Regions from separate parts of the Streptomyces sp. SLBN-8D4 genome, predicted to be linked through region 1. Evidence: predicted binding sites of a transcription regulator. Region 1 holds the regulator's gene; the other holds the start of a gene.

What was found. The regulator HrcA, encoded in region 1, represses chaperone genes, less so after heat shock. The targets are predictions, from matches to a motif close to TTNGCACTCNGNNNNNCNGAGTGCNAA.
Region 2: the regulator HrcA is predicted to act here: its motif matches at 4,083-4,109, upstream of groL (chaperonin GroEL).

The regions. Positions count from the first base shown of each region.
Region 1 is NZ_JBMGQC010000001.1:6,507,455-6,515,144, forward strand. It holds gene RKD20_RS29475 (SpoIIE family protein phosphatase) at 1-1,619, shown strand, start outside; gene hemW (radical SAM family heme chaperone HemW) at 1,650-2,882, shown strand; gene RKD20_RS29485 (DUF3097 domain-containing protein) at 3,058-3,864, opposite strand; gene RKD20_RS29490 (MBL fold metallo-hydrolase) at 3,896-4,627, opposite strand; gene hrcA (heat-inducible transcriptional repressor HrcA) at 4,778-5,797, shown strand; gene dnaJ (molecular chaperone DnaJ) at 5,798-6,937, shown strand; gene RKD20_RS29505 (nitronate monooxygenase) at 6,991-7,690, shown strand, end outside.
Region 2 is NZ_JBMGQC010000001.1:5,357,174-5,364,863, reverse strand. It holds gene RKD20_RS24360 (metallophosphoesterase family protein) at 1-771, opposite strand, end outside; gene RKD20_RS24355 (NADH:flavin oxidoreductase) at 800-1,933, opposite strand; gene groL (chaperonin GroEL) at 2,298-3,920, opposite strand; gene RKD20_RS24345 (cold-shock protein) at 4,443-4,649, opposite strand; gene RKD20_RS24340 (MoaD/ThiS family protein) at 5,093-5,368, opposite strand; gene thrC (threonine synthase) at 5,365-6,645, opposite strand; SAM riboswitch class I at 6,663-6,821, opposite strand; gene RKD20_RS24330 (glucosyl-3-phosphoglycerate synthase) at 6,970-7,690, shown strand, end outside.

The sequences.
Region 1 (7,690 bases):
AACCCGTGTACGGCACACCGGAGCACGGGCGCGGACTGCGCCTGGTCGCCGCCCTCGCCGAGACCTGGGGCATCACCTACCGCACCGGCGCCAAGACCGTGTGGGCGCAGCTGCCGGCCGGAGGGAAGGACGCCCTCGACGGGATCCAGGCGTACGCCGGGGAGCAGGCGCACGAGCGGGGTCTGCGGGTCGCCGGGATGCTCGCCCCGGCGCCACCTCCGTCCCGGCCCCCGGCCGCGCCCGAGCCCGCGTCCCCCGGCGAGCCCGACCGGGACTGGCTCAACCGAGGCGCCCTGTCCTTCCTCGCCGAGGCCTCCGACCTGCTCGCCGGGCAGCTCGACGAGAACCTGGTCGCCGCGCTCGCCGGCCAGCTGATCGTGCCGCGGCTGGCCGACTGGTGCGCGGTGTGGCTGGAGGACGAGGTCGCCGGACGCTGGGGGTCCCCTCGCCCCGGTGAGGCCCGGAGCGGCGGGACGGCCTGGGGCGAGAGCGGTGTGTCCGGGCCCCGGCTGGCCCGGGTGTGGCATTCCTCCGAGAACCGGATCGAGGACCTGCGGCGGGCGCTGGAGAAGGAGCCGCCGGGCCCGTCGGGGCCGGAGCATCCCGGGCCCGTGCGGTTCCCCTGGCCCGGCGAGGCCCTCGGCCCGCATGGCACCCACGGCTCCGCGCTCGCCTACCGCCTCACCGCCGGCGGCCGCCCGCTGGGCACCCTGGTCATCGGCCGGGCCGGGCTGGTGTCCTTTCCCGACGAGATCACCGGGCTCGTCGAGGACCTCAGCCGCCGGGTCGCGCTCGCCATCGGCGCGGCCCGCCAGTACGCCCGCCAGGCCACCATCAGCGCGGTGCTCCAGCGCGGTCTGCTGCCCGGCGCGGTCGCCGTGATCCCCGGCGTGCGCAGCGCCCTGGTGTACGAGCCGTGCGACAAGGGCGGACCCAGCGGCGACTTCTACGACCTCTTCCCGGCCGACGACGGCCGCTGGTGCTTCGCCGTCGGCGACGTCCAGGGCAAGGGCCCCGAGGCCGCCGTGGTGATCGGTCTGGCACGGCCCTGGCTCCGGCTGCTGGCCCGCGAGGGCTACCGCGTCGCCGACGTCCTGGACCGCCTCAACCAGCTCCTCCTCGACGACGCGACGGAGGCCGCGGACGCGGCCGCGCGAGCCCTGGTGGCCGCGGGCGGACGCCCCGCGCACCCCGGCGACGGCCCGCAGACCCGCTTCCTGTCCCTCCTGTACGGCGAGCTCGCGCCCTTCGACGGCGGAGTGCGCTGCACCCTCGCCTCCGCCGGGCATCCGCTGCCGCTGCTGCTCGGGGCGGGCGGTGAGGTCCGTACGGCCGCGCGGCCGCAGACCCTGCTCGGGGTCGTCGAGGACGAGACGTACACCAGTGAGACCTTCGAGCTGCGGTCCGGCGACAGCCTGCTGTGCGTCACCGACGGGGTGACGGAGCGGCGCAGCGGCCCCCGGCTGTTCGACGACGAGGACGGGCTCGCGGAGGCGTTCGCCGGGTGCGCCGGGCTGGACGCCGAACTGATCGCGGAGCGGATCAGGCGGCTGGTGCACGACTTCGGGGCACGGCCGCCGGAGGACGATCTGGCCCTGCTGGTCCTGCAGGCGGAATAGGTGTCCGCGGGGTGCTGGACAATGGAGGACATGCCTTCCGCACTCCCCGACGGCGAACCCGTCCCCGACGACGGCTCGCTCCCCGCGTCCGCGCTCGCCGGGTCCGCCGACCGCCCCCTCGGCTTCTACCTGCACGTCCCGTACTGCGCGACCCGCTGCGGCTACTGCGACTTCAACACCTACACCGCGACCGAGCTGCGCGGTTCGGGCGGGGTGCTGGCCTCCCGCGACAACTACGCCGAGACGCTGATCGACGAGATCCGCCTGGCGCGGAAGGTCCTCGGCGACGACCCGCGCCCGGTCCGCACGGTGTTCGTCGGGGGCGGTACGCCGACCCTCCTGGCCGCCGGGGATCTCGTACGGATGCTGGGGGCGATCCGTGACGAGTTCGGGCTGGCCGCGGACGCCGAGGTGACCACCGAGGCGAACCCGGAGTCGGTGGACCCGGCCTATCTGGCCGCGCTGCGGGAGGGCGGCTTCAACCGGGTGTCCTTCGGGATGCAGAGCGCGCGGCAGCATGTCCTGAAGGTGCTGGACCGCACGCACACCCCGGGCCGGCCGGAGGCGTGTGTCGCGGAGGCCCGGGCGGCGGGCTTCGACCATGTGAACCTCGACCTGATCTACGGCACACCCGGCGAGTCCGACGACGACTGGCGGGCGTCCCTGGAGGCGGCGATCGGGGCCGGCCCGGACCATGTGTCGGCGTACGCGCTGATCGTCGAGGAGGGCACGCAGCTGGCTCGTCGTATCCGTCGGGGCGAGGTCCCGATGACCGACGACGACGAGCACGCGGACCGGTATCTGATCGCGGACGAGGCTCTGTCCTCGGCCGGATTCGACTGGTACGAGGTGTCGAACTGGGCGACCTCGGAGGCTGCCCGGTGCCTGCACAACGAGCTGTACTGGCGCGGGGCGGACTGGTGGGGGGCCGGCCCCGGGGCGCACTCGCACGTGGGCGGGGTGCGGTGGTGGAACGTGAAGCATCCCGGGGCGTACGCGGCCGCGCTGGCATCCGGCAGGTCCCCGGGCGCCGGACGCGAGCTGCTGTCGGACGAGGACCGGCGGGTCGAGCGGATCCTGCTGGAGCTGCGGCTTCGGGAGGGGGTGCCGTTGTCGTTGCTGCGCGAGGAGGGGCTGAGCGCTTCTCGCCGGGCACGGGGAGAGGGCTTGCTCGAAGACCGGCCCTATGAGGAGGGGCGGGCCGTGCTGACGCTTCGGGGGCGGTTGCTGGCGGACGCGGTCGTGCGGGACCTGGTGGACTGAACGCCCACGGGGGCGGGGGCTGTGTCGTCCGGCGGCTGCGGGTCTGTTGTGGCTGGTCGCGCCCACGCGGCGGAGCCGCACATCGATGCAGCCCCGCGCCCCTGGGTGGGCTGCGGTCGCCGTCGGTCGACTGCCCACCCGGCCGCACTCGCCTCAGCGGCCCGGCGCGGATCCGCTAAGGCGCCGTCACGAAATCGATCAGCTCCTCCACCCGCCCCAGCAGCTCCGGCTCCAGGTCCCGGTAGGACCCCACCCGCTTCAGGATCGCCTGCCACACCGCGCCCGTGTTCTCCGACGGCCAGCCCAGGGCCTTGCACACGCCCGTCTTCCAGTCCTGGCCGTGCGGGACGCGGGGCCACGCCTCGATGCCCAGGGACGACGGCTTCACCGCCTCCCAGATGTCGATGTACGGGTGGCCGACGACCAGGGCGTGTTCGCTGGTCACCTCCTGGGCGATGCGCCACTCCTTCGTGCCGGGGAGCAGGTGGTCCACCAGGACTCCCAGACGCGCGTCCGGACCCGGCGCGAACTCGGCCACGATCGACGGCAGGTCGTCCACGCCCTCCAGGTACTCCACGACCACGCCCTCGATGCGCAGGTCGTCGCCCCAGACCTTCTCCACCAGTTCCGCGTCGTGCCGGCCCTCGACATAGATCCGGCCGGCGCGGGCCACGCGTGCGCGTGCGCCGGGCACGGCCACCGAGCCGGAAGCGGTACGGGACGGCCGTACGGGCGCCTGCGACGAGGGCCGCACCAGGGTCACCACCCGGCCCTCCAGAAGGAAACCGCGGGGCTCCAGCGGGAACACCCGGTGCTTGCCGAAGCGGTCCTCCAGGGTCACCGTGCCCGCCTCGCAGCGGATCACCGCGCCGCAGAAACCGGTGCCCGGCTCCTCGACCACCAGGCCGGGCTCGGCGGGCACCTCCGGCACCGGCTTGGGCTTCTTCCACGGAGGGGTCAGGTCGGCGGAGTACTGGCGCATTCGGATGACGATAGGAGAACCGGCCCGGGGATCACCACGACACGCCGAAACGGGCCGCCAGCGCGTCCCGCTGCGCCCGCACGAACGCCGCGTCCACCACCGCTCCGTGACCGGGCACGTACAGCGCGTCCTCGCCGCCCAGGTCGAGGAGCCGGTCCAGCGCGGCCGGCCAGTGCTGCGGTACGGCGTCCGGGCCCGCCTGCGGTTCCCCCGACTCCTCGACCAGGTCGCCGCAGAAGACGACCTCCGGGGTGCCGGGCACCAGGACGGCGAGGTCATGGGCCGTGTGGCCGGGGCCGACGTTCGCCAGCAGGACCTGGCGGCCGCCGCCGAGGTCGAGCGTCCACTCGCCCGAGACGTGGTGCCGGGGGGTGACGAGGGCGTCCACCGCCTCGTCGGCCACCGCCGCGTCCAGTCCGCCCCGCACCGCGTCCGCCCGCAGCTCCGCCCGCCCGAGCCGCCCCGCCAGCACCGTCTCCACGCCCACCGCGCCGAACACCTCCGCCCCCGCGAAGGCCGCCGCCCCGAAGACATGGTCGAAGTGGGGGTGGGTGAGCGCGAGATGGGTCACACCGTGGCCGGCCAGTTCCCCGGCCTGCGCGCGCAGGCGGGCGCCCTCCGCCAGGCCGGAGCCCGCGTCGACCAACAGGGCTGTGCCCTCGCCGATCACCAGGCCCGCCGTACAGTCCCAGCCGGGAAGCCGGCACCGCCCCACCCCGGTCGCGACCCGCTCCCACCCGAGCTCTTCCCAAGTCACCGTCATACCGCGACGCTAGCCCTACAACCCGTCACGCCGGGACCAGCCTTGCCCAGGGACTACCCCACCGCCGTACACTGGCCGGGGAGCGCTGGCACTCGGACGGACAGAGTGCCAGGCGAGACGCAAAGGGAACGACCTCTGGAGGTGTGCGCGATGCTGAGTGAACGCAGGCTTCAGGTGTTGCGCGCGATCGTCCAGGACTACGTCGGCACCGAGGAGCCGGTCGGGTCGAAGGCCCTGACCGAGCGGCACAACCTCGGAGTCTCCCCGGCGACCGTCCGCAACGACATGGCGGTCCTGGAGGACGAGGGGTTCATCGCCCAGCCGCACACCAGCGCCGGGCGGATCCCCACCGACAAGGGCTACCGGCTGTTCGTCGACAAACTGGCGGGCGTCAAGCCGATGACCGCGCCCGAGCGGCGCGCGATCCAGAACTTCCTCGACGGCGCCGTGGACCTCGACGACGTCGTGGCCCGGACCGTGCGGCTGCTCGCGCAGCTCACCCGGCAGGTCGCCGTCGTGCAGTACCCGTCCCTCACCCGCTCGACCGTGCGGCACGTGGAGCTGCTCTCGCTCGCCCCGGCGCGCGTGATGCTCGTGCTGATCACGGACACCGGCCGTGTCGAGCAGCGCATGGTCGACTGCCCGGCACCCTTCGGGGAGGCCTCGCTCGCCGATCTGCGGGCGCGGCTCAACAGCCGGATCGCCGGGCGGCGGTTCGCCGATGTGCCGCAGCTCGTCGAGGACCTGCCCGAAGGCTTCGACGTCGAGGACCGGGGTACGGTCTCGACAGTGCTCTCCACTCTCCTGGAGACGCTCGTCGAGGAGAACGAGGAGCGGCTGATGATCGGCGGCACCGCCAATCTCACCCGCTTCGGACATGACTTTCCCCTCACGATCCGGCCCGTCCTGGAGGCTCTGGAGGAGCAGGTCGTCCTCCTCAAGCTCCTTGGTGAGGCCGGGGATTCGGGCATGACCGTACGTATTGGTCATGAGAACGCCTACGAGGGACTCAACTCCACTTCGGTGGTGTCGGTCGGCTACGGTTCGGGCAGCAACGAGGCAGTCGCCAAGCTCGGCGTGGTCGGACCGACCCGCATGGATTACCCGGGAACGATGGGAGCGGTACGCGCAGTGGCACGGTACGTCGGACAGATCCTGGCGGAGTCGTAAGTGGCCACGGACTACTACGCCGTTCTCGGCGTGCGCCGCGACGCGTCGCAGGATGAGATCAAGAAGGCGTTCCGTCGGCTCGCGCGCGAGCTGCACCCGGACGTCAACCCGGATCCGAAGACCCAGGAGCGGTTCAAGGAGATCAACGCCGCTTACGAGGTGTTGTCGGACCCGCAGAAGAAGCAGGTCTACGACCTCGGCGGCGACCCGCTCTCGCAGGCCGGCGGCGGTGGCGCGGGCGGCTTCGGGGCCGGTGGGTTCGGGAACTTCTCGGACATCATGGACGCGTTCTTCGGTACGGCCTCGCAGCGGGGGCCGCGCTCGCGCACCCGGCGCGGCCAGGACGCGATGATCCGGCTGGAGATCGAGCTCGACGAGGCGGCCTTCGGCACCACGAAGGACATCCAGGTCGACACGGCGATCGTCTGCACCACCTGCAGTGGTGAGGGCGCGGCGCCGGGCACCTCCGCCCAGACATGCGACATGTGTCGCGGCCGCGGCGAGGTGTCGCAGGTGACGCGGTCCTTCCTGGGCCAGGTCATGACGTCCCGCCCGTGCCCGCAGTGCCAGGGCTTCGGCACCGTGGTCCCCACCCCGTGCCCGGAGTGCGCCGGCGACGGCCGGGTCCGCTCGCGCCGCACGCTGACCGTGAAGATCCCGGCCGGTGTGGACAACGGCACGCGGATCCAGCTCGCGGGTGAGGGCGAGGTCGGCCCCGGCGGCGGTCCCGCCGGTGACCTGTACGTCGAGATCCACGAACTCCCGCACTCGCAGTTCCAGCGCCGGGGCGACGACCTGCACTGCACGGTCACCCTCCCGATGACCGCGGCCTCCCTCGGCACCAAGGTCCCGCTGGAGACCCTCGACGGCATGGAGGAGGTCGACATCCGCCCGGGCACCCAGTCCGGCCAGTCGATCCCGCTGCACAGCCGGGGCGTCACGCACCTGCGCGGCGGCGGCCGCGGCGACCTCATCGTCCACGTCGAGGTCCAGACCCCCACCAAGCTGGACCCGGAACAGGAACGCCTGCTCCGCGAACTGGCCAAGCTCCGCGGCGAGGAACGGCCCACGGGGCAGTTCCAGCCGGGGCAGCAAGGGTTGTTCTCGCGGTTGAAGGATGCGTTCAACGGGCGTACGTGAGCCGTGCGAAGGTCGGATTCGGACTTGTTCGGAGGACGTGACAACATGCCGTCATGTCCTCCGCACTGACCGATCTCTTCCCTCATCCGATCGTGCAGGCCCCCATGGCGGGCGGCGTCTCCGTGCCGCGGCTCGCCGCCGCCGTGTCCGATGCGGGCGGGCTCGGATTCCTCGCCGCCGGGTACAAGACGGCCGACGGGATGTACCAGGAGATCAAGCAGCTGCGCGGGCTGACCGGGCGCCCCTTCGGGGTCAACCTCTTCGTGCCGCAGCCCGAGTACGCCGACCCCGCGGCCGTCGAGGTCTACGCCCACCAGCTGGCCGGCGAGGCCACCTGGTACGAGACCGAGCTCGGCGACCCCGACAGCGGCCGTGACGACGGGTACGACGCCAAGCTCGCCGTACTCCTCGACAACCCGGTGCCGGTGGTCTCCTTCCACTTCGGCATCCCGAGCAGCGACGCCCTGGAGTCGCTGCGCCGCGCGGGGATCTTCACCCTGGTCACCGCGACCACCCCCGAAGAGGCTCTCGCCGTGCAGTACGCGGGCGCCGACGCGGTCATCGCACAGGGCATCGAGGCCGGCGGACACCAGGGCACCCACCGTGACTTCCCCGAGCAGGACGGCTCGGGTCTCGGGCTGCTCTCCCTGGTCGCGCAGATCCGTGAGACGGTCAGCCTCCCCATCGTCGCCGCCGGCGGCATCATGCGCGGCAGCCAGATCGCCGCCGTCCTCGCCGCCGGCGCGAGCGCGG
Region 2 (7,690 bases), 1.2 Mb from region 1:
GTGGAACATCGGGCTCGCCGGTCCGCCCAGTTCCACCAGCGAGGCCGAGGCCCCGCGCACCGCCCGCTCCGTGCCGTACGGCGTCGTCAGGTCGATTCGGTTGACCACGCCCGGCGTGACCCACACCGGCACCGACCCCAGCATCCCGAAGAGCTGGCAATGGAAGTGCCCGGTCAGCAGGACCCGCACGTCACTGCCCTGGATCGCGGACGCCAGTTCCTCGGGGTTGAGCAGCCCGAAGACCGGCTGGCTGACGGACAGGCCGAGGCTGAGGGGCGGATGATGGAAGGCGAGGACGGTTCCCCGCTCGGCCGGGGTGCTCAACACGCCCCGCAGCCAGTCCAGTTGGGCAGCACCTATACGGCCGTAGACCTTCCCCGGCACCAGCGAGTCCAGCGTGACGAACCGGTACCCGTCGACCGTGCTCACCGCGGCCCGCTCGGACGCCTCGGTCTGCAGCACGGCCTCGGGCCGGTCGTGCCCGCTGCCCAGCACCTTGCCGAAGGCTTCGCGCTCGTCGTGGTTGCCGGTGGTGAAGAAGACGGGAGCGCCCAGCGGCCGGGCAAACTCCCCGACGAGCTGCCGTACCGCCGCATACGCCTCCACCGCGCCGTCGTCGGCGATGTCCCCGGTGACGACGACCGCGTCGACGTCCCGCAGATGCCGCAGTTCGGCGAGCATCAGCCGCAGCGAGTCGGTGGCGTTGACGCCGCTCTTGCCGGGGGCGTCGGTGCGCTCTATGTGGGTGTCCGAGAGATGGAGGATCCTCATCTCCCGGACAGTACCCCTGGGTTGACGCTCAGCTGAGGGTCTTCAGCGCGGACGCGTCGTACGGCTGCAGTTCGTCGAAGCGGCCCGCCAGAACCTTCGCGGCCCACTCGGGGTCCTGGAGCAGCGCCCGTCCGACGGCGACCATGTCGTACTCCTCGCGCTCCAGGGCGTCGAGCAGGTCGTCGATGCCCTTGACCGGGGAGCCCTCGCCCATGAAGCCGCGGATGAAGTCGCCGTCGAGGCCGACCGAGCCGACGGTGATGGTGGTCCTGCCGGTGAGCTTCTTGGTCCAGCCGGCGAGGTTGAGGTCGGAGCCGTCGAACTCGGGGAGCCAGTAGCGGCGGGTGGAGGCGTGGAAGGCGTCGACACCGGCCGCGGCGAGCGGGGCGAGGATCGCCTCCAGCTCCTCCGGCGTCTCGGCGAGCCGCGCCTTGTAGGCCTCCTGCTTCCACTGCGAGTACCGGAAGATGACCGGGAACTCGGGCGAGACCGTCTCGCGTACGGCCGCCACGATCTCCGCCGCGAACTTCGTACGGGCGATCTGGTCACCGCCGTAGGCGTCGGTGCGGCGGTTGGTGCCCGCCCACAGGAACTGGTCGAGGAGGTAGCCGTGGGCGCCGTGCAGCTCCACGCCGTCGAAGCCGATGCGCTCGGCGGCGGCCGCGGCCTCGGCGAACGCACCGATGACGTCGTCCAGGTCGCGCTGGGTCATGGCCTTGCCGGTGGGCTCGTCGGCGCCGGGCCGCACGCCGGAAGGGCCGACGGCGGGGGCGTCGGCGTAGGGCGCCTGGCCCTGCTCGCGCACCATGCCGATGTGCCACAGCTGCGGGACGATGGTGCCGCCCGCCGCGTGCACCTGCTCCGCGACCTTCGCCCAGCCCGCCAGCTGCTCCTCGCCGTGGAACCGCGGGACGCTGTCGCTGTTCCCTGCCGACTCGTGGCCGACGTAGGTGCCCTCGGTGACGATCAGACCGACCCCGGCGGCCGCGCGGCGGGAGTAGTACGACGCCACGTTCTCGCCGGGGACACCGCCCGGGGAGAACATCCGGGTCATGGGCGCCATCGCGATGCGGTTCGGGACGGTCAGGCCGTTGATGTGGACCGGACGGGAGAGGATCTCGGCGGCGCGGGAGGGGGCCGGAGGGGTGGCGGGGGAGGTCACGTGGGGGTACTCCTCGGTATGTGCATACGCATGGACGTTCTCCCAGGTGTCAACCACCTCGTCGGCTCCATGATTTCCCACTGCCGCTGTGACTCCGGCCACGCATGGAAGAAGCCCGCCCCACGAGTGTGGGACGGGCTTCGATCGAGCGCCGGGCAGGCCTTGCACCTGCATCTCCCCGCAGGAAGCGGGGCGTCTTTCCTTGGACCACCAACGCGTAGTCGACCGACGGGAGTTCACGTCGAGCGGCTCGTGATCAAGCATAGCGCAAGAAAAGACCGGGGGCGGCCACCCCCTGTTCCCAGGAAGGGCCGCCCCCGGCAAGGACGTTGATCAACCGTCAGGCCTCGCGGCCCGGGGGTGATCAGAAGTCCATGTCACCGCCCGGCATACCGCCACCGGCGGGCGCGGCGGCCTTCTCCGGCTTGTCGGCGATGACGGCCTCGGTGGTGAGGAAGAGCGCGGCGATGGAGGCGGCGTTCTGCAGGGCAGAGCGGGTCACCTTCGCCGGGTCGATGATGCCTTCGGCGATCATGTCGACGTACTCACCGGTCGCGGCGTTCAGGCCGTGGCCGACGGGCAGGTTGCGCACCTTCTCGACGATGACGCCACCCTCGAGACCACCGTTGACGGCGATCTGCTTGAGCGGGGCCTCCAGGGCCAGCTTCACGGCGTTGGCGCCGGTCAGCTCGTCACCCTCCAGGTCCAGCTTCTCGAAGACCGAGGAGGCCTGGATGAGGGCCACGCCACCACCGGCGACGATGCCCTCCTCGACGGCCGCCTTCGCGTTGCGAACGGCGTCCTCGATGCGGTGCTTGCGCTCCTTGAGCTCGACCTCGGTGGCGGCACCGGCCTTGATGACGGCGACGCCACCGGCGAGCTTCGCCAGGCGCTCCTGGAGCTTCTCGCGGTCGTAGTCCGAGTCGCTGTTCTCGATCTCGGCGCGGATCTGGTTCACCCGGCCGTTGACCTGGTCCGAGGAACCGGCACCGTCGACGATGGTGGTCTCGTCCTTGGTGATGACGACCTTGCGGGCGCGGCCCAGGAGGTCCAGGGTCGCGTTCTCCAGCTTGAGGCCGACCTCCTCGGAGATGACCTCGCCGCCCGTGAGGATGGCGATGTCGCCGAGCATGGCCTTGCGGCGGTCACCGAAGCCCGGGGCCTTGACGGCGACGGACTTGAAGGTGCCGCGGATCTTGTTGACGACCAGGGTCGACAGGGCCTCGCCCTCGACGTCCTCGGCGATGATCAGCAGCGGCTTGCCCGACTGCATGACCTTCTCCAGGAGCGGGAGCAGGTCCTTGACGGAGCCGATCTTGGAGTTGGCGATGAGGATGTACGGGTCGTCGAGCGACGCCTCCATCCGCTCCATGTCGGTGGCGAAGTACGCCGAGATGTAGCCCTTGTCGAAGCGCATACCCTCGGTGAGCTCCAGCTCCAGACCGAAGGTCTGGGACTCCTCGACGGTGATGACGCCTTCCTTGCCGACCTTGTCCATCGCCTCGGCGATGAGCTCGCCGATCTGGGTGTCGGCGGCGGAGATGGAGGCCGTGGAGGCGATCTGCTCCTTGGTCTCGACATCCTTGGCCTGCTCGAGCAGGGCACCGGAGACGGCCTCGACGGCCTTCTCGATACCGCGCTTGAGGGCCATGGGGTTGGCGCCGGCGGCTACGTTGCGCAGGCCTTCCTTGACCAGGGCCTGGGCGAGAACGGTCGCGGTGGTCGTACCGTCACCGGCGACGTCGTCCGTCTTCTTGGCGACTTCCTTGACCAGCTCGGCGCCGATCTTCTCGTACGGGTCCTCGAGCTCGATCTCCTTGGCGATGGAGACACCATCGTTGGTGATCGTGGGGGCGCCCCACTTCTTCTCGAGGACGACGTTGCGGCCCTTGGGGCCGAGCGTCACCTTGACGGCGTCCGCGAGCTGGTTCATGCCGCGCTCGAGGCCGCGCCGTGCCTCCTCGTCGAACGCGATGATCTTGGCCATGTGAAGTGGTCCCTCCAGGACTGGGGGTGATTCCTTCGGACCGCGCCCGCGCCCGCGACGGACGGCTCGCCTGCCTGCGGATCCTTGCCCCACTAGGCCTGCGGGCCTCACCGACCCGGTCCATCTTTGTCACTCTCACCTTCAGAGTGCTAACGCCAATGATTAGCACTCGGCATGGTCGAGTGCAAGCGCCTACCGAAGACCGGGGTGCGTTCGACCGTCGGACGGCTGCCTGCCGGTGGGGGCTGAGCGCGCAGTTCCCCGCGCCCCTGGGTGGGTTGCAGTGGCCCGGCGCCACGGACGATCAGGGGCCGCCGCAGGCATCCAGGGGCGCGGGGAACTGCGCAGAAACGCCCGCCCCCACCGAACCCGCACCCGAAACCCCACCCGCGCCCGCACAAGACCCCGCCCAGCCGCCGGAGGCACATGCACATGCCGAAGGGCCCGTACCCATGACTCCCCATGGGTACGGGCCCTTCGGAGAAGAACGAAGAACGACGCTGTTGTTACCCGGCGCGTGCTTCAGCCAGTCGCGAGACGGACCATGTCCGCCTGCGGCCCCTTCTGACCTTGCGAGATCTCGAACTCGACCCGCTGGCCCTCTTCAAGGGTGCGGTAGCCGTCCATCTGAATCGCGCTGTAGTGGACGAATACATCCGCACCACCGTCGACCGCGATGAAGCCGTACCCCTTCTCCGCGTTGAACCACTTGACGGTGCCCTGAGCCATGCCTAACTCCCCTATTACTGGCCCTTGCACGGATCCACACTTCATGGATCCGGGTCAGACCTCACCCCCCACATGGTTGGGGGCGTGCGCCGGAACGCGTCGACCGCGGCTGAATGTATCTGTCCAACTGCCGTCTGCAACAGGTCAATCGGACGAGAATTCTGGACGGAAGGGGTCCGGAATGTAGTGAGAATTCGCCCGAATTCGGGGCAAGTCGGGCCCCATAAAAGGAGCATAAGGCGCAAAGAACCCACACACTTTGGCTACTTCTCGTCGCATCCGAAGTCGGAACTCATATGCGTCCGGCATGAAGGAAGCAGCGGGTTCCCCAACTGTACCGTGCTCAACCATAGAGAATTGCCCCCTCCGCTTCTCTCGCGGAGAGGGCAATCGGATGAACACTCGGTAATTACTGTTACCGAAGGTAATGACCAGTCATAAGGTCACCCGCCGGCAACCGCCGGGATGATGGAGACTCCGGCCCCGTCGGGCGTCGCCGTCTCAAGCCCCTGCTCGAACCGCACATCGTCGTCGTTCACGTACACGTTCACGAACCGCCGCAGCTTGCCCTGGTCGTCGAGAACACGCGCGGCGATACCGGTGTGGTTCTTCTCCAGATCGGCGATGACCTCGGCGAGGGTCCCACCCTCGGCCTGCACCTCGGCCTGGCCGCCGGTGTAGGTGCGCAGGATGGTGGGGATGCGGACGTTGACGCTCATGCGAGGCCAGCCTCTCGGAAAGAGTCCAGGTTCGGACGAATCGTGGCGGTGAGCCCGGTACCGGCCACCGCGTCCAGGGTCTTGAGACCGTCGCCGGTGTTCAGCACCACCGTGGTCTTCGTCGGGTCGAGGACGCCGTTCTCGATCAGCTTTCGCGTCACACCCACGGTCACGCCACCCGCGGTCTCCGCGAAGATGCCCTCGGTCCGCGCCAGCAGCTTGATCGCGTCCACGATCTGCTCGTCGTTCACGTCCTCCACCGCACCGCCGGTTCGGCGGGCGATGTCCAGCACGTACGGGCCGTCCGCCGGGTTGCCGATGGCGAGCGACTTGGCGATGGTGTCCGGCTTCTGGGGGCGGACCACGTCGTGCCCGGCCTTGTACGCCACCGACACCGGCGAGCACCCCTCGGCCTGCGCGCCGAAGATCTTGTACGGCTTGTCCTCGACGAGCCCCAGCTTGATCAGCTCCTGCAGACCCTTGTCGATCTTCGTGAGCTGCGATCCGGAGGCGATCGGCACGACCAACTGGTCGGGGAGCTTCCAGCCGAGCTGCTCGCAGATCTCGTACGCCAGGGTCTTGGACCCCTCCGCGTAGTACGGCCGCAGGTTGACGTTGACGAAGCCCCAGCCCTCGCCGGCCGGGTCGCCGATCAGCTCGGAGCAGAAGCGGTTCACGTCGTCGTAGTTGCCCTCGATGCCGACGAGCTCGCCGCCGTAGATCGCGGCCATGACGACCTTGCCCTGCTCCAGGTCGTGCGGGATGAACACGCAGGAGCGGAAGCCGGCGCGGGCGGCCGCGGCACCCACCGCACCGGCGAGGTTGCCGGTGGAGGAGCAGGAGAGGGTGGTGAAGCCGAAGGCGCGCGCGGCCTCGATGGCCTGCGCGACGACACGGTCCTTGAAGGAGTGCGTCGGGTTGCCGGAGTCGTCCTTGATGTACAGGCCGCCGGTCACGCCGAGCTCGCGGGCGAGGTTGTCGGCCTTGACGAGCTGGGTCCAGCCGGGGTTGATGTTGGGCTTGTCCGCCACGTCCGCGGGGACGGGCAGCAGCGGGGCGTAGCGCCAGATGTTCGCGGGTCCCGCCTCGATCTGCTTGCGGAGCTCCTCGGTGTCGTAGGCCGAGAAGTCGTAGGCGATCTCGAGCGGGCCGAAACACTCCTCGCAGGCGAAGACCGGGCCGAGGGGGACGCGGTGACCGCATTCGCGGCAGCTCAGCGCCGCGGCGGGACCCAGGTCGACGGAGTTCGTGGTGCTTGCAACTGTCTGCGCAGCCATGGAGGCGAGGCCCTTTCTCCTCATCTTCCTCACGACGCATCTCGCCGTGAGACGGATTTGGCACCTTCCCGAGTCGGGAGCCTCGCGGAGACGATCGTCAGCGATCGCTACGAGAACCGACTGGAGGGTTGCCGGGGCTTCATCGGGCCGTATCCCTCTGCCCCTCTGGATGAGCGGTATGAAGTTGTGAACGGCGGGCCACCCAGGACATGCGATGGTCACCCGCGTTGTTCAAGACTGTAACCGAAGGCCAGGACAGTTGAGATAGTCGTCCGAACGGCGAGATGGATCACACGCAGATCACACGCAGAGGAGCCGCGCACTGTGCTGAACGAAGTCGAGCGCTGGCTGGCCGCCCGGTCCTGGTCCGCGAGCGATCGCCCACTCCACCGGATCATGGCCGCGAAGCGGAGCACGGGTCGGACCGTCAGTGTCGTCCTGCCCGCGCTCAACGAGGAGGAGACGGTCGGTGACATCGTCGCCGTGATCCGTCATGACCTCATGCAGCAGGTCCCGCTCGTCGACGAGATCGTCGTCGTCGACTCGGGATCGACCGACCGCACCTCGGAGGTCGCCGCCGCGGCCGGGGCGCGGGTCGTCCACCGCGACGACATCCTCCCGCGCATACCGACCGTGCCCGGCAAGGGCGAGGTCCTGTGGCGCTCCCTGCTCGTCACCAGCGGGGACATCGTCTGCTTCATCGACGCCGACCTGAAGGAGTTCTCCTCGGACTTCGTCTCCGGCATCGTCGGCCCGCTGCTCACCGACCCCGAGGTCGACCTGGTCAAGGGCATGTACGACCGTCCCCTGGGCGGTGCCGCCGGGCAGGGCGGCCGGGTCACCGAGCTCATGGCGCGCCCGCTGCTGAACATGCACTGGCCGCAGCTGGCCGGTTTCGTGCAGCCGCTGGGCGGCGAGTACGCGGCCCGGCGCTCGCTGCTGGAGCAGCTTCCGTTCCCCGTCGGCTACGGCGTCGAGCTGGGCATGCTGGTCGACGCCCTGCACCTGGTCGGCCTGAACGCCCTCGCCCAGGTGGACGTCGGGG